DNA from 3 places in the Geobacillus sp. FSL W8-1251 genome. Region 2 is predicted to be linked to each of the others. Evidence: riboswitches for the same ligand, from Rfam matches in the RefSeq annotation. Region 2 holds a riboswitch; each other region holds the start of a gene.

Region 1 (5,650 bases), 550 kb from region 2:
CCGCCGGAGCCCGTTGAACAGAACTCCTGCCGGATTCGGCGAAGCGAACCCTTGACCAACCGAACACCGCCAAAGGTAAAATTCGGTCATGGCAAGGGCGGCTTTCCTATTGCCTTCTTTTTGTCCCCGTCGCCCTTGACGACTCTTTCCCACCTTTGGCGGGTGTTGGTCAAGGGCGAATCCGGCCCTCCGCATGCCCCACGATGCTCAATGGGATGATCTGTGTGGAGTTTTCATAGAACTTTTGACGCTACCTGATTTACTCATTAGGAACGGCAGGGAGTTTTTCCCCTGCCGTTTTGCCTTTTACCATGCAATCGCTGCTGCTTTTCCTCGTTCCGCCACTATTTTTTTCACCGTCGCGACAAAAGCTGACCACCCAATTTCCAAAATGACGTCGACTCCACCTGACAAAATAGCGGTGATCCCAAGAATAATAGAAATGAGAGTGGAGCCGGTCAACACAATCGAAACAACCGTCGTCGCGATTGACTGTGACACGCCGAGCGTCCCGGCAACAAGCGCCAGCAAACTCATAACCTATCATCTCCTTCCAGTAAATGATAATCGATCAAAACTTTTTTCAAAAACATTCTGTGTCTATCTCATCCTTCGCACTAAACGAGAATAAACCCCGCCGTAAAGCAGCACCAATACAATAAATCCTATTTTGATGGGCATGCTGGCCGCTTTTAGGCGAAAAGCAACTCCAATCAACACAACAAGCGGCAGGCTAATCAGAATAAAATACGGCCACGACCATTGTTTCACCCACTTCACTCCTGTCTGCGATGCGGTTTCTAGTAAATTCCTTGTTAATATCATCCATTTTAATTATACACCTTGACTCTAAAAAAAAAAAAAAGAGAAATCGTTCGATAATTTTATCTTTTTTTACATATTTCGACATATTTCGTGCTATTGACATGAAACAGAGATGCTTTTAAGAGATTAGTACAAGGTAAGGGAGGAGATACAATGCTTCTTTTTTATTACGTCATCCCATGTTTCCTACATCATCATATGGTATAATAATCCCAACCAACATGAAACGAATGGAGAAGGAATCCACTTGAAAAGCATCAAACCCGGCCGCGTCCCGTCGATGCAAGGGCTGTTCGGCAGCATCGCCGCTGTGTTGTTCGGCATCTTTTGGATGGTGATGACCTTCTCCATCACCGCGGACTCGCCGTTTCCCGCCGCCCGCTTTTTTCCGTTTTTCGGCCTTGTCGTCATCGCCATCGGTGTATTTCAAGCAATTTACCATTACAAAAATGCGACGGGAAAACAACGCATGTCCTTATTGGACATTGTCGTCAGCGAGGAAGAGCCCGACCCACTGAACGTCCGATTTGGAGGCAAAGAGAAAACAAACAAGTATTGCCCATACTGCGGAGAACATGTGCAGCGTGATTTTCAGTTTTGCCCCCGATGCGGGAAAGCGCCGAGCCCTTGACGCGAGCCGCTCTTTTTATCTGAATCTCTTTAACTTTTGAAATTTCCTTCTTCACCGTATTGAATAATTTCGAAAAATACATTAAATTATATAGTAATCATCAAAACGTCACCGCACAATTGCATACCGGCATTCTTATCAAGAGAGGGGGAGGGACTGGCCCGGTGAACCCTCAGCAACCTGGCCCGCGGCCAAGGTGCTAAATCCAGACAGGCGGAAGCCTGGAAGATAAGAAGAAGCGAATGAAAAGTCTTCTTCTTATAGAAGGCTTTTTTCTTTTACTACGGAGAAACGGGGGAATCGAACGTGGGATTGCTGGATGAGTTGAAAGAGCGCATTCTCATCGCCGACGGGGCGATGGGAACGCTTTTATATTCGCACGGCATTGACCGTTGTTTTGAAGAATTGAATTTATCCAATCCAGATGAAATCGTCCATATTCATGAAGCGTATATCGCCGCGGGCGCCGACGTCATTCAGACGAATACATACGGCGCCAACTATGTGAAACTCGCCCGCTACGGCCTTGAAGATGAGGTGCCGGCCATCAACCGCGCGGCGGTGCGGCTCGCCAGGCAAGCGGCGAACGGGCGGGCATACGTGCTCGGAACGATCGGGGGGCTGCGCACGTTAAACAAAAGCGTCGTCACGCTTGAAGAAGTGAAACGGACGTTTCGCGAGCAGCTGTTTGTCCTGCTGGCTGAAGGAGTCGACGGCGTGCTGCTCGAGACGTATTACGATTTGGAAGAGTTGGAGACGGTGCTTGCCATCGCCCGCAAAGAGACCGACTTGCCGATTATCGCTCACGTCTCGCTCCATGAAGTCGGCGTCTTGCAAGATGGCACGCCGCTCGCGGACGCCCTTATCCGCCTGGAGGCGCTCGGGGCCGATGTCGTCGGACTGAACTGTCGTCTCGGTCCATATCATATGCTTCGGTCGCTCGAGGAAGTGCCGCTGCCGAAGCAGGCGTTTTTGTCGGCGTATCCGAATGCGAGCCTCCCGGATTACCGCGATGGCCGGCTTGTCTATGAGACGAACGCTGAATATTTCGAGGAAACAGCCAAAGCGTTCCGCGACCAAGGGGTGCGCTTGATCGGCGGGTGCTGCGGCACGACGCCGAAACATATTGAGGCAATGGCAAAGGCGCTCGCCGACCGGACGCCGGTGACGGAAAAAACGGTGAAGCGGCGCACGGCATCTGTATCGGTGCAAGCCGATCGGCCCGCGCCGACTCCGCTTCCCGAGCTCGCCCGCACGTACCGCTCGGTCATTGTGGAGCTAGATCCGCCGAAGCAACTCGGCATTGACAAGTTTCTTGCTGGGGCGAAAGCGCTCCATGACGCCGGCATCGATGCGCTGACGTTGGCCGACAACTCGCTCGCCACGCCGCGCATCAGCAACGCCGCTGTCGCCACGATCATCAAGGAGCAACTCGGCATCCGCCCGCTTGTGCATATTACATGCCGCGATCGCAATTTGATCGGCTTACAGTCGCATTTGATGGGCTTGCATACGCTCGGCATCACCGACGTGCTCGCCATTACCGGCGACCCGTCGAAAATCGGCGACTTCCCAGGAGCAACGTCGGTGTATGATTTATCATCGTTCGATTTGATCCGCTTGATCCGCCAGTTTAACGAAGGGCTGTCGTACTCGGGCAAACCGCTTGGGCAAAAAACGAACTTCTCGATCGGCGCTGCGTTCAACCCGAACGTCCGCCATTTGGATAAAGCAGTTGAGCGAATGGAGAAAAAAATTCAATGCGGCGCCCACTATTTCTTGACCCAGCCGATTTACTCGGAAGAGAAAATCGTTGAAGTGTACGAAGCAACCAAGCATCTTGACACGCCGATTTACATCGGCATTATGCCGCTTGTGAGCGCGCGCAACGCCGACTTTTTGCATCATGAAGTGCCGGGCATTACGCTCTCTGACGAGATTCGCGCCCGCATGGCCGCCTGCAGCGGCGACCCGGTGCAAGCAGCCAAGGAAGGCATCGCTATCGCCAAATCGCTCATTGACGCTGCGTTTGATTTGTTTAACGGCATTTATTTGATCACGCCGTTCTTGCGCTATGACATGACAGTCGAGCTCGTCCGCTACATTCACGAAAAAGAAGCGGCCGCCAAAGAAAGGAAAGTTGTTCATGGCTAACGTCACCTTAGAACAGCAACTGCAAAGAAAAATTCTTGTCATCGATGGCGCCATGGGCACGATGATCCAAAGAGCCAACCTATCGGCCGCCGACTTTGGCGGCGAGGCGTATGAAGGGTGCAACGAATATTTGACCCTCACCGCCCCGCATATCATCCGCCGCATTCATGAAGCGTACCTAGAAGCCGGTGCTGATATCATTGAAACGAACACGTTCGGAGCGACACGCATCGTGCTTGACGAATATGGCCTCGGTCATTTGGCGCTTGAGCTGAACATCGAAGCGGCCAAACTCGCCAAACAAACGGCTGAGTCGTTCTCCACCCCGGACTGGCCGCGCTTTGTCGCCGGTTCGATGGGGCCGACGACGAAAACGTTGTCGGTGACAGGCGGCGCAACGTTTGAAGAACTCGTCGCCGCCTACGAAGAACAAGCGCGCGGACTGCTCTTAGGAGGCGTCGACCTTCTCCTACTCGAGACGTGCCAAGATACGCTGAATGTCAAAGCCGGTTTTCTCGGCATTTCGAAGGCGTTTGAAGCGGTCGGTCGCCGCGTGCCGCTCATGATTTCCGGCACGATCGAACCGATGGGCACGACACTCGCCGGGCAGGCGATCGATGCGTTTTTCATCTCGGTGCGCCATATGAAGCCGATCGCCGTCGGCTTAAACTGCGCGACAGGCCCCGAGTTTATGACCGACCATTTGCGCACGCTCGCCTCGCTCGCTGACACGGCGGTCAGCTGCTACCCGAACGCCGGTCTGCCGGATGAGGAAGGCCGCTACCATGAAACGCCGGAGATGTTGGCAGAGAAAATCCGCCGCTTTGCCGAAAAGGGATGGATCAACATCGTCGGCGGGTGTTGCGGTACGACGCCGGATCATATCCGCGCCATTGCCGAAGCGGTGCGTGATCTCCCGCCGCGGGCGATCCCGTCTTCGTTTGATGTCCACGCCGTTTCCGGCATCGAGGCGCTCATCTATGATGAAACGATGCGCCCGCTCTTTGTCGGCGAGCGGACAAACGTGATCGGCTCGCGCAAATTCAAACGCCTCATCGCCGAAGGGAAATACGAAGAAGCGGCGGAAATCGCCCGCGCCCAAGTGAAAAACGGCGCCCATGTCATCGACATTTGCCTCGCCGACCCAGACCGCGACGAACTCCATGACATGGAACAGTTCGTCCGCGAAGTCGTGAAAAAAGTGAAAGTGCCGCTTGTCATCGATTCGACCGACGAGCGCGTCATTGAACGCGCCCTCACCTACTCGCAAGGGAAAGCGATCATCAATTCGATCAACTTGGAAGACGGCGAGGAGCGGTTTGCGAAAGTCGTTCCTCTCTTGCACAAATACGGCGCCGCTGTCGTCGTCGGCACGATCGATGAACAAGGGATGGCGGTCACCGCCGAACGGAAGCTGGAAATTGCCTTGCGTTCGTATGACTTGCTCGTTAACCGCTACGGGGTGCCGGCGCGCGACATCATTTTCGATCCGCTCGTCTTCCCGGTCGGCACCGGTGATGAGCAATACATCGGCGCGGCGAATGAAACGATCAAAGGCATCCGCCTCATTAAAGAGCGGCTGCCTCATTGCTTGACGATGCTCGGCATCAGCAACGTCTCGTTCGGCTTGCCGCCGGCCGGGCGCGAGGTGCTCAACTCCGTCTTTTTGTACCGTTGCACGCAAGCTGGGCTCGATTATGCGATCGTCAACACTGAGAAGCTTGAGCGGTTCGCCTCGATTCCGGAAGAGGAAGTGCGGATGGCCGAAGCGCTTTTGTTTGACACGAGCGATGAAACATTAAACACCTTTATCGAATTTTACCGAAGCAAAATCACCGCCGCCAAGCCGGCTGAGGAGAACTTGAGCCTTGAAGAGCGGCTCGCCCGCTACGTCATTGAAGGGTCGAAAGACGGGCTCATTCCCGATTTAGAGAAGGCGCTTGAGACCTACTCCGATCCGCTGTCGATCATCAACGGTCCGCTTATGGCCGGCATGGATGAAGTCGGGCGGCTGTTCAACAACAACCAGCTCATCGTCGC
Region 2 (5,650 bases):
TCGGCATCGAGTCCGGGCTCACGTATCTTGGCTTCGGGCTGCCGGAGAGCACGCCGAGCTTAGGGACGTTGGTCAGCTATGCGACCAACCCGGATGTTTTGCAAAACAAATGGTGGGTTTGGTTGCCTGCGTCATTGCTTATTTTAGTGATGATGCTGTGCATAAATTTCATCGGCCAAGCGCTGAAACGTGCGGCTGATGCAAGACAACGACTAGGATAAGGGGGAAGAAAATGTGAAGAGAAAATGGCTGGCGGCTCTCGCCGCGCTCTTGCTCGTGCTCGCCGGGTGCACGGGCAAATCCGACACAACGAGCGGAAAGGGCAACAATAACGAAAAACCGGCGGCTCAGAAGGAAGACATCAGCAAATTCCCGATGACGGTGAAAAACGACGGGAAAATCATCGATGGCGGCGTGTTGAAATACGGCCTTGTGTCCGATACGCCGTTTGAAGGGATGCTCAGCTCTGCATTCTACACCGGAGCGCCCGACGCAGAGATTTTGCAATTTTTTGACGAGTCGCTTTTCCGGACGAACGGTGACTATGAAATTACAAATGATGGGGCTGCCACGTATGAGTTGTCGGATGATAAAAAGACGATGACAATCCATATTAAAGACAATGTGAATTGGCATGACGGCCAGCCGGTGACCGCTGAAGACTTGGAGTATGCGTATTTGGTCATCGGCCATAAAGATTACACCGGCGTCCGCTATGGCGATGCGCTCATCCAAGGGATCGTCGGGATGGAAGAATATCACAGCGGCAAAGCGGATAAAATTTCCGGCATTAAAGTCATCGACAAAAAGACGTTGACGATCACATGGAAACAGGCCAATCCGTCGGTGTTGACTGGCATTTGGGCGTATCCGCTGCCGAAGCATTACTTGAAAGACATTCCGATCAAAGACTTGGCGAAATCGGATAAAATCCGGAAAAAACCGATCGGGTTCGGTCCGTTTAAAGTGAAGAAAATCGTTCCGGGCGAGTCGGTAGAGTTTGTTCGCAATGATGACTACTGGGCTGGCAAACCGAACTTGGAAGGCGTCATTTTGAAAGTCGTCAGCCCGCAAGTCGTCCTGCAAGCGCTGAAAAAAGGCGAAATTGACGTCGCTGGGTTCCCGACTGACCAATATTTGAACGCGAAAGGGACGAAAAACATTCAGTTTATCGGTAGAGTGGGTTTGTCGTACAGCTATATCGGCTTTAAACTCGGCCATTGGGATGCGAAAAAGCAGGAAAACGTAATGGACAATCCGAAATTCCAAAACAAAAAACTGCGCCAAGCCATGGCGTACGCCATCAACAACCAAGAGGTGGCCGACCGCCTGTATCATGGTTTGCGCTTCCCGGCGAACACGCTCATTCCGCCGTCGTTCCCGGGCTATCATGACAGTTCCATCAAAGGGTATACGTACAATCCGGAAAAAGCGAAACAATTGCTGGATGAAGCGGGATATAAAGATGTGGATGGCGATGGCCTCCGCGAAGATCCAAACGGCAAAAAATTCAAGATCAACTTCTTGGCGATGAGCGGTGGGGACATCGCTGAACCGCTGGCCAAATTTTATATGCAATGCTGGAAAGATGTGGGTCTCGATGTTCAGCTTGTAGACGGACGCTTGGCGGAGTTCAACTCCTTCTACGATATGGTCGAAAAAGACGATCCGAAAGTGGATGTCTACGCCGCCGCTTGGTCAACTGGAACGGACGTCGACCCGTACGGATTGTACGGCCGCAACGCCATGTTCAACTACTCGCGTTGGGTGAACGAGAAAAATGATGAGCTGCTGGAAAAAGGCCATTCCGAGCAGGCGTTTGACAAGGAGTATCGCCGGAAAATTTACAGTGAATGGCAACAGCTGATGAACGAAGAAGTTCCGGTCATCCCGACGTTGTATGGTTTGTCCATTTATGCCGTCAACAACCGCGTCGCCAACTTTACGGTTGACCCGAGCTCGAAACTGACGTGGAAAGATGTCGGCGTCACGTCCGAGCAACCGGAAGTCGAACAATGACGATTGTTGCCTTTGATGATGTACGATAAGATAGAAGATAAATTGCATACGTCTTATCAAGAGTGGGCGAGAGAACGGGCTTGATGACCCCACAGCAACCTGCCGCAGGCAAGGTGCTAACACCCGCAAAGCGGTTTCGCTTTGGATGATAAGAACGGCTCATGACCCCTTTCGCCTCATTCCGAGGCGAAGGGGGTTTTTGTCGATGGGAGGTGAAGGAGAAACAGTGGAGGAGGCGGTTTCGCTCCGTGCTTGCATGGCCGCTCATCTCCCTGCCGCAGCGTTCTCCGTTTGTGTCATGCGCTGTGTGCAGGCGGAGCTCATCCGGTTTGACTCTAAGGCGGCGGCTGACAAGCATCTTGGCACAAATCCGCCGGTTTATGAAAACATACGGCCTTGACCGCGGCGGAACCGAGCGGGAGTATATGCGCATTTTTCAAGACATTTTGTACAATCCCGTCTTGTATCGCATCGTTCAAGAATTGATTTTATTTTTATATCGGTTGTTCCACTTGCCAGGCACCGCCTTTTTCTTAATGACAAAAGCCGTCGATGCCCGCCGTTTGATCGACGCCGTCGCTTCCTTTGTCGGCAGCTACTCCATTGGGTTATTGATCACTAATAAAGTGTTCAAAGAAGGCAAATATACCGTGAAAGAAGCGGCGATCATCGCTACCGGCTTTTCCACTGTATCCGTGACATGTGAAGAAGTTGGGATTAAGTTAATAGTAACTGAAGAGTCTTATACAAGCGGAACATCATTTTTAGACGGAGAAGCTCCAACCAAAGAAAATTATAATAAAAACAGAAGAATTAAAAGAGGTTTATTTAAATCCAATAAAGGGATTTTAATAAATGCAGACGTGAATGGAGCTTATCAAATAATTAAAAAAGTATCTCCAAATGCTTTTAACAAAAGCTATGGAGTAGAGGCTGTGGTGTTACAGCCATCTAAGATATCCGTATCTTAGTAAAGAGTAATGTTTTTTATTATATTTCTTTAATATTTTTTACCATTTTTAACATTACTCATAACATGGGAGAACTTGCGCGATGGCTTCATCATGATGATGGGCATTTTGCCGTCCATTATGTCAGTCGGACTGATCGGGCTGTTGCTCGCTGAATATACGCCGGTGTTTGACTGGTTGGGTTACCTGTTCTACCCATTCACCCTTCTGTTGCAAATCCCTGAACCGCTGTTGGCTGCGATTTTCGGGTTCGCCGCCATTCCATCAACCCGATTGAGAAGTTTCAGCGCCATGAAAGCCTGTCCATCTTCCAGACAGGCTTTCACGTCGTTTCCCGCTGCTGCTTTAACAAATCGCGAATTTCTGTCAATAGCTCCTCCTCTTTCGTCAGCGTCGGTGCGGTTTCCTTCACCTCTTCCTGCTTTTTCACCCGTTCATACAGCGTGTTGATCAATTTCACAAACAGGAAAATCGAAAACGCGATGATCAAAAAATCGACGACTGTTTGGATAAACGCCCCATATTTCACTTCCGCTTTGCCGACTTTCCAAGACAAATCGCTGAAATTGATGCCGCCTAGAATCAGCCCGACAAGCGGCATGATGATGTCATTGACGAGCGAGGAAACGATTTTGCCAAACGCCCCGCCGATGATCACCCCAACGGCTAAATCGATGACATTGCCGCGGACGGCGAATTTTTTAAACTCGTTCCACATGGTCATCTCCTTCCGAAGAAAATGTTCGTCTGCTATTATACCCGACCGGCCGCAACATTGAAACTTTTTAGCTTAAATCGTAGCAAATCAATTGGTTTTTATATATTATAGAATACGTTCATCAACCAAAACAAAAGGGGGAACGCATCGTGGAAGTGACCGCACAACAACGAGACGTTCGCGCGAAACAAGCAGCGAACGCCCCGAAACATCCGACTGCGTGGATTATTGCGGTCTCCATCCTCATATTGATCGGTGGCACGTTGTTCTTATATAGCCGTGTTTCCTGGCAACAGGCGCTTTTGTATGTGCTGGGAGCGTTTGGTGGATTTGTATTGTACCAGGCGCATTTTGGCTTTACATCCGCCTGGCGAAAGTTTATTCTATACCGCCAAGGGAAGGCATTCGGGCACAGATGATCATGATGGCGGCAGCCAGCGCGTTGTTTTTGCCGCTGCTCGTGAAAGGCTCAGTGCTCGGGCACCCGGTGTCAGGGTATGTATTTGGCGTGGGAGTATCGGTCATCGTCGGCGCTTTTCTGTTTGGCATCGGCATGCAGCTTGGCGACGGCTGCGCGTCGGGGACGTTGTACCATATCGGCGGGGGCGATGCGAACGGCATCGTGACGCTCATCGGGTTCATCGCTGGCTCCGTCATTGCGACGACCCACTTTGACGTGTGGGCGAAGATGCCGCAATGGAAGCCGTTCTCGTTCATTGGCGAGTTCGGCCCCTTGGGAGGGTTTTTGCTTCAGTTGGTTTTGCTTGCGGTCGTCTACTATGCGGTGACGGTGATGGAAAAACGACGCCACGGCCAACGCGTTGCTGCATCGCTTGAGAACCATCATGGCTGGAAAGCGATTTACAAAGGGCCGTGGCCGCTTCTGGTCGGGGCGTTGCTCTTGGCTGTAACGAACGCGCTTGTGCTGATGATTAGCGGCAAGCCTTGGGGCATTACGTCCGCCTTCGCCCTTTGGGGAGCGAAGTTCGTGCAGCTGTTTGGCGTCGATCCGACTGCTTGGGCGTACTGGCAAGATGAAGCGAAACGGCAGGCGCTCGCGAATCCACTCTACTACGATACAACGACCGTGATGGACATCAGCTTGATGGTCGGCGCCTTATTGGCCGCAGCGCTCGCTGGCCGCTATACGAAGCCTGTGCAATGGAAGCGTCCGACGCGCATGACGATCGGTGCGCTGATCGGTGGGCTGATGATGGGATACGGAGCCCGGTTGGCGTTCGGCTGCAATATCGGCGCGTATTTCGGCGGCATTGCTTCATTCAGCGCCCACGGCTGGGCGTGGTTTGTCTTTGCTTTCCTCGGCAGCCTGATCGGCGTCAAACTGCGTCCGTATTGCGCGTACAAAAACTAAACGTTCCGTCGTTTTGGCGGGGTGCTTTCTTTATGCAGGACGGCATATGGTACAATGGGCAGTGAGGCTTCGACAAGAGCAGCTGCCTGCTTGTTTGAAATCGTTTTCCTTGTTTTGGGAGAGCGGAAGGAGGACAGCGGTGTTCATTGGGAGAGGAGGGAAAAGGCATGCGGCAAGCGGCCTCGATCGTCTGCATTGGCGGGGCGAACGTCGACCGAAAGGCGCGGTTGCTCACTCCGTTTCGGCTCGGCACGTCCCATCCCGTCACCACGACGCAAACCGCGGGTGGGGTGGCGAGAAACATCGCCGAAAACTTAGGACGGCTTGCTCAACCTGTTTTGCTCGTCAGCACCGTTGGCGATGATCGCGATGGACAGTGGCTCGTTGACGTGACGAGCCGATATGTCAATACGAGCTTCATCGTGCGAACGCCAAAAGCGAACACCGGGACGTATACAGCGGTGCTCGATGAACGCGGCGAGATGGTTCTCGCCTTGGCGGATATGGCCATTTATGATACAGTGGGGGGAGAATGGCGAAAGCAACAATGGACTCGGCTCGGTCCGATTT
Region 3 (5,650 bases), 390 kb from region 2:
GCGAGCACGATCAGCTGTTTTTCATGGAGCGAGCAGTCGCGCACGAGCTTTGCCGGCGAAATGGCAAGGCCGACGCGGCGAAGCAGAGCAGCGGCCCGTTCTTTTTCCCGGCGCAGCGAGCGGATCGGCTGTTTCTTCACATCAGCGAGCTCATCAGCCGCCAAGTTTTCGTAAACGGGCAATCCTGGGAAAAGCGCCGTGTCGACCTCTTGGACGACGAAGCCGATGCCGGCTCGTTTCGCGTCAAGCGGCGACGAAAAGGTGCAGTTGACGCCATCGATCGTGATCGTGCCGGCGTCGGGAGGAATGGCGCCGGCCAAAATGTTCATGAGCGTGCTTTTGCCGGCGCCGTTCATGCCCAAAAGGGCGTGGACTTCGCCTGGACGGACGGAAAAGTCCACGCCGTCAAGCACGCGCACCGCGCCAAACGATTTTTCAATGCCTCGCATTGACAGCCTGTTCATTTTTTGTTCACCTGAGCTTCCAACGTTTTCATCCATGGCGAGATGGCGACGTTCGATTGCCCCCAGCCCGGGATGTATTGCGAAAGCTCGTTCATCGATACTTGCTTATCGGGCAAGTCGGTCCGTTTTACTAAATGCGGCTCGAGCGAGTAAATGTTCGGCGTTTTCTCGCCAGCGATTTTTTGATAGGCGAACCGCACCTGAACGCGGCCGACTTCCGCCGGATCCGTCGCTGTTGTCGCCACCCACGGACTGTTCGGTTTTTGGATCATTTGCAAGTCTTCGTCACTCAAATCGATGCTGTATACTTTGATTTCCGTACGCCCGGCTTGCTCGATGGCGCGCGTCGCTCCTTTGGCGAACTCGTCCCAAGTTGCGAAGACGGCGTCAATGTCGCCTTTGTTCGGATATTTTTTCAAAATGGCCTCCATTTGCGTTTGCGTGTCCAAAGCCGTGTTGGCGCTCGCCGTACCGAACTTGGCGACTTCTTTTATGTTCGGATAGCGTTTTTTGAACGCCTCATAAATGACGTGGCGCCGCTCCATTGGAGTAAAACCGCCGACCCAAATCGTGACGATGTTGCCCTCTCCATTTAAATCTTCGGCGAGTGTTTTTAACGTTTTCCAGGCGAGGCTGTAGTCGTCTTGGTCGATGACGGTGACGCCGGGAATGTTCAAATCGTTGTCAAAGGCGACGACCGGGATGCCTTTTTCAACCGCTTTTTTCACCGGGCCTTCGAGTGCATCAGCGCGGCCGTGATCAAGCAGAATGGCATCAACGTTTTGCGTGATGGCCGTTTCTACGTATGAGGCCATTTTCGTCAAGTCGTTGTCGGCGTTGTAAATTTGCACTTCGCCGCCGAACTTTTGCACTTGTTCTTTGACGCCGGCGATGTATTGCGACGAGAACGTGCCGATGGACATTTGCATAATGGCGGCGATCTTCACCGGTTTTTTCAGCTTCTCCGGGATGGCCGCCTGTTCGCTGCTCGATGCGGTTTGGCTGTTGGATGAGACGGTGTCGCCTTGGATGGCCGTTTGCTTCGTTTCGTTGGCCGGCTTAGAGCTCACGGCGTCTTGCTCGTTCGTGCAGCCGGCCAAGACGGAGAACACGGCAAAGAAAAGAAGAGAAAGGAACGATAAGGCCTTAAATCGTTTCATGCTGCTCCTCCTTTGCAAATAACGCTGGCAGTGCCGCGCTGTAGCTGCCGCGGACGATGCCTTTTTCGGTAATGATCGCGGTAATCAGTTCGTTTGGCGTCACGTCAAACGCCGGGTTATACACGTTGACGCCTTCCGGGGCGACGCGCACGCCGGCCAGATGGGTCACTTCATCCGGATGGCGCTCTTCAATCGGGATGTCTGCCCCTGTCTTTGTCGCCAAATCGATGGTGGACAACGGTGCGGCGACGTAAAACGGAATGCCAAACGATTTGGCGAGCAAGGCGAGGCCGAACGTGCCGATTTTGTTCGCCGTATCGCCGTTTTGTGCGATCCGGTCGGCTCCGACGATAATGGCGCGAATCCCTTTCGCTTTGATCGTTTGCGCCGCCATGTTGTCCGTAATAAGCGTGACGTCGACGCCTGCTTGCATCAGCTCCCAGGCGGTCAGACGCGCTCCTTGCAAAACGGGGCGCGTCTCAAGGGCGTACACGGATAACTCGATCCCTTTCTCTTTCGCCAAATAAAACGGGGCGAGCGCCGTGCCGTAGCGGGCGGTGGCGATCGAGCCGGCGTTGCAAATCGTCATCACCCGCTCGCCTGGGCGAAAAAGCGATAACGCATGTTCGCCGATGCGGCGGCAGACATCTTCGTCCTCGATTTGGATGCGTATTGCCTCGTGAATAAGCACCGTTTTCGCTTCGTTGACTGAGGCGGCGTCTTTGGCGGCGGCAGTGAGCCGGTCAAGCGCCCAAACCAAATTGACGGCCGTCGGGCGGGCGCTTGCCAAATAATCGCGGTCTTGCTTTAGGCGGCTATGGAACTCGTGGACCGTTTCCGCTTTATAATGCGAGGCGGCGAGCGCCAGACCATAAGCGGCGGTGATGCCGATCGCCGGCGCTCCGCGCACTTTCAGCGAGGCGATCGCATCGTACACGTCTTCAAGCGTATGCAGGTCGATATATTCTGTTGCCAATGGCAATTTTTGTTGGTTTAAAATCGTGATATGCGTCTCGCGCCACTCGACAGAGCGCGGGATGGCAAAGGTGTCCATCGTCGTCTTCCTTTCTTTTCACATTTTCCGTTGATCCGGGCCGGCACTGGGCCGGTCGTCGCCGTGTTACTATTCGGTTTCTGCAAACACTCGGCGGAAGCCGTCCGTTCCGGTCAGCTCGTTGCGCTCGACAATTAGGCGGCGGCCGAGGCGGAGCGCGTGTCGTTTGGCGGCAAGGCGGGCTTCTTTCTGCTCGATGCCGTCAAGGTCGGCCACATGGGCGAGGCCGATCGTCCGGCGGATGACTTCGCAGCCGGCAAAGCCGACAGCATCGATGAACGCATGCCGGAGCACTTCGTCAAGCAAGCCCGGTGTTGCGGCGTACGTCTCGATGCTTTTGGTGCGCCAAAGCTCCGAGAATATGGACGCAAAGACGTCCCAGGTCCGGTCGATGTGATCAAAGAGCGGTTGGCGCTCAACGTCAGGGCGGGACAACGCATTTAACAGCAAGTTGGCGAAAAACTGTCCAAGGTCAAAGCCGATCGGGCCGTAAAAAGCGAATTCCGGGTCGATTACTTTCGTTTCGTCGGTGCTTGCGAAAATGCTGCCGGTATGCAAATCGCCATGCAGAAGCACATCGGCTTCGGTTAAAAACTTGCGCTTCAACTTCGCCGCTTCCAAACGGAGGCGGTCGTCATTCCAAAGCGTTTCGACGTCCGGCCGCAGCTCGTCTTCGAAGTTGTTCGTGTCATGGTCGAAAAATGGATCGGTGAAGACGAGATCTTCGGTGATTTTGCACAGCTCCGGATTGACGAAGCTTTGCGCCAATTTCTTTTTCTCTTGCTGGTTCATGCCGAAATCGGATGTGTAAAACGCTGTTTTGGCGATAAATTCGCCGATATGCCGGGACAAAAGCGGAAATGTTTTCCCTTCGATCAACCCTTTGCGGGCGATTTGCAGACGGGACAAGTCTTCCATCACGGTAATGGCAAGCGATTCGTCAGAATAGTAGACGTTCGGCACGTATTGCGGTACATAGCTGGCAAACGTGCGCAACGCGTTGCTTTCAATAACCGCGCGCTTTAACGTGAGCGGCCAGCTTTCGCCGACGACTTTCGCGTACGGGAGCGCCTGTTTGATGATGACGCCTTGCTTCGTTTCCTGATCGACGATATGAAAGACTAAGTTTAAGTTTCCGTCGCCGATTTCGCGGCACACAAGCGGCGCCCCGTCTCGGAATAGGCCGAGGCGGACGGCGAGGGCGGTCGCTTTTTGTTCGGTGAGCGGTTCGTAAACAGTGGATTGGACAATCGTCATTTTCACGTTCCCCCTTTAGGTTTTGGCAAATGAAAAAGCCTCTTTCGCATACGGAAAGAGGCTTGAAGATGCATCGTCTTCGCGCCTCTTATCTTTCAGAAAGACATCGGTCTTTCTGTTGGACTTAGCACCGTGCCCTGCGGAAGCGGTTCGCTTCCGGCGCCGCCTTTGGCGTGCGCCCTATCTCACGATAGCATTACGGTCGGTTGCTGGGCTTCATTGGGCCAATTCCCTCAGCCAACTCTTGATAAGAGTACCGATCTAGCTATTAAGTTTTTGCAATTTTCACGATGTTAACAATCGTTTGGTTGCTTGATTCGAATGATACAGGTTGGGCTGGCGGATTGTCAATACGTTTTGAAAAATTTTTTTGCCGCCTCTTCATAATCGTGCGGCCGGCGGTCGGCAAACACCGGGATGCGTGCGCGGACGTCCGCAACGAGCGAGGGATTGATGTCGGCCGAGAGAATGCCCGGCTTCTCGTCCGCCTCGGCGATAATTTCGCCCCATGGGTCGATGATGAGCGAATGGCCGGCGAAGACGTTGTTCGGGTCGCGTCCGGCCCGGTTGCAAGCGACGACATAGCATTGGTTTTCAATCGCCCGCGCCATCAAGAGCGTCCGCCAATGGTGAAGGCGGGGAAGCGGCCATTCGGCGACGACAAACAGCACTTCCGCTCCGGCCAACGCATGGGCGCGAATCCACTCCGGAAATCGGATGTCATAGCAAATGACCCCAGCGCACGGCAGCCCGTCAAGCGAGAACAAGCCTGGCTCGTTTCCCGGCTGCAAATACAAATGTTCATCCATCAATTGGAACAGGTGAAGCTTGCTGTATTCGCCGACGATTTGGCCATGGCGGTTGGCCACGATCATCGTGTTTGTCACGCCGGCGGCTGTTTTTTTGGCGACCGAACCGGCGACGAAATGGACGCCGTACGTTTGCGCCAATCGGGAAGCGAGCGCCTTCGCCCGTTCGGCGCCTTCGTCGGCAATTTCATCCAGGCGCGTCAAATCGTAGCCGGTCGTCCATAACTCTGGCAGCACGATGATGTCAGCGCCGTCTTTGGCAGCGGATTCCACGGCCTGTTCGGCTTGCTGTTCGTTTTTTGCTGGATCGCCAAATGCAATGTCAAGCTGCAGGCAGGCGATGCGGATCGTCATGAGCGTTCACCTCGGAAAAAATTTTCTTTACATTTTGCTTTTAACGATATATGATGTTGCACTAGAATTTCAAGAATGTTTGAGAAGGTGTGGACGATGACGATCGAATTTCCCTTTTCCGAACTGCTTGAACAGCTGCCGAAGCAGTTTTTCGCCTCGCTCGTGGCGAAAGTCGGTGCGAAGATCAAGGCGGGTTATGATGTGATCAACTTAGGGCAGGGCAATCCGGATCAGCCGACGCCAAAGCATATCGTCGAGGCGATGCAGCGGGCGGCGGCCAATCCGAAATACCATAAATATTCGCCGTTTCAAGGCTACTCGTTTTTGAAAAAAGCCGTAGCGGCGTTTTACGCGCGCGAGTACGGGGTGACGATCGACCCGGCCCGCGAGGTCGCCATCTTGTTCGGCGGCAAAGCCGGGCTTGTCGAGCTGCCGCTTTGCCTCGTCAACCCGGGCGATGTCGTGCTCGTCCCGGACCCGGGTTATCCGGACTATTGGTCGGGAATCGCGCTCGCCCGCGCGCGGATGGAAATGATGCCGCTTGTCGCGGAG

What was found. Region 2 has a riboswitch for S-adenosylmethionine ahead of NSS88_RS02085 (AraC family transcriptional regulator). Riboswitches for the same ligand answer to the same signal wherever they lie in the genome.
Region 1: another riboswitch for S-adenosylmethionine. It lies ahead of NSS88_RS04905 (bifunctional homocysteine S-methyltransferase/methylenetetrahydrofolate reductase); the one in region 2 lies ahead of NSS88_RS02085 (AraC family transcriptional regulator).
Region 3: another riboswitch for S-adenosylmethionine. It lies ahead of mtnK (S-methyl-5-thioribose kinase); the one in region 2 lies ahead of NSS88_RS02085 (AraC family transcriptional regulator).

What each region holds. Positions count from the first base shown of each region.
Region 1 is NZ_JBBOUF010000001.1:954,093-959,742, forward strand. Features, by position in the region: gene NSS88_RS04890 (uberolysin/carnocyclin family circular bacteriocin) at 307-537, opposite strand; gene NSS88_RS04895 (hypothetical protein) at 601-771, opposite strand; gene NSS88_RS04900 (zinc ribbon domain-containing protein) at 1,073-1,456, shown strand; SAM riboswitch class I at 1,589-1,691, shown strand; gene NSS88_RS04905 (bifunctional homocysteine S-methyltransferase/methylenetetrahydrofolate reductase) at 1,763-3,610, shown strand; gene metH (methionine synthase) at 3,603-5,650, shown strand, end outside.
Region 2 is NZ_JBBOUF010000001.1:405,179-410,828, reverse strand. Features, by position in the region: gene NSS88_RS02095 (ABC transporter permease) at 1-221, shown strand, start outside; gene opp4A (oligopeptide ABC transporter substrate-binding protein) at 235-2,019, shown strand; SAM riboswitch class I at 2,070-2,174, shown strand; partial or broken gene NSS88_RS02085 (AraC family transcriptional regulator) at 2,355-2,531, shown strand; partial or broken gene NSS88_RS02075 (YjiH family protein) at 3,057-3,230, shown strand; gene mscL (large conductance mechanosensitive channel protein MscL) at 3,313-3,708, opposite strand; partial or broken gene NSS88_RS02065 (YeeE/YedE family protein) at 3,858-5,080, shown strand; gene NSS88_RS02060 (carbohydrate kinase family protein) at 5,248-5,650, shown strand, end outside.
Region 3 is NZ_JBBOUF010000001.1:794,429-800,078, reverse strand. Features, by position in the region: gene NSS88_RS04060 (sugar ABC transporter ATP-binding protein) at 1-464, opposite strand, end outside; gene NSS88_RS04055 (sugar ABC transporter substrate-binding protein) at 461-1,624, opposite strand; gene mtnA (S-methyl-5-thioribose-1-phosphate isomerase) at 1,611-2,678, opposite strand; gene mtnK (S-methyl-5-thioribose kinase) at 2,748-3,935, opposite strand; SAM riboswitch class I at 4,021-4,189, opposite strand; gene NSS88_RS04040 (carbon-nitrogen family hydrolase) at 4,283-5,098, opposite strand; gene NSS88_RS04035 (pyridoxal phosphate-dependent aminotransferase) at 5,195-5,650, shown strand, end outside.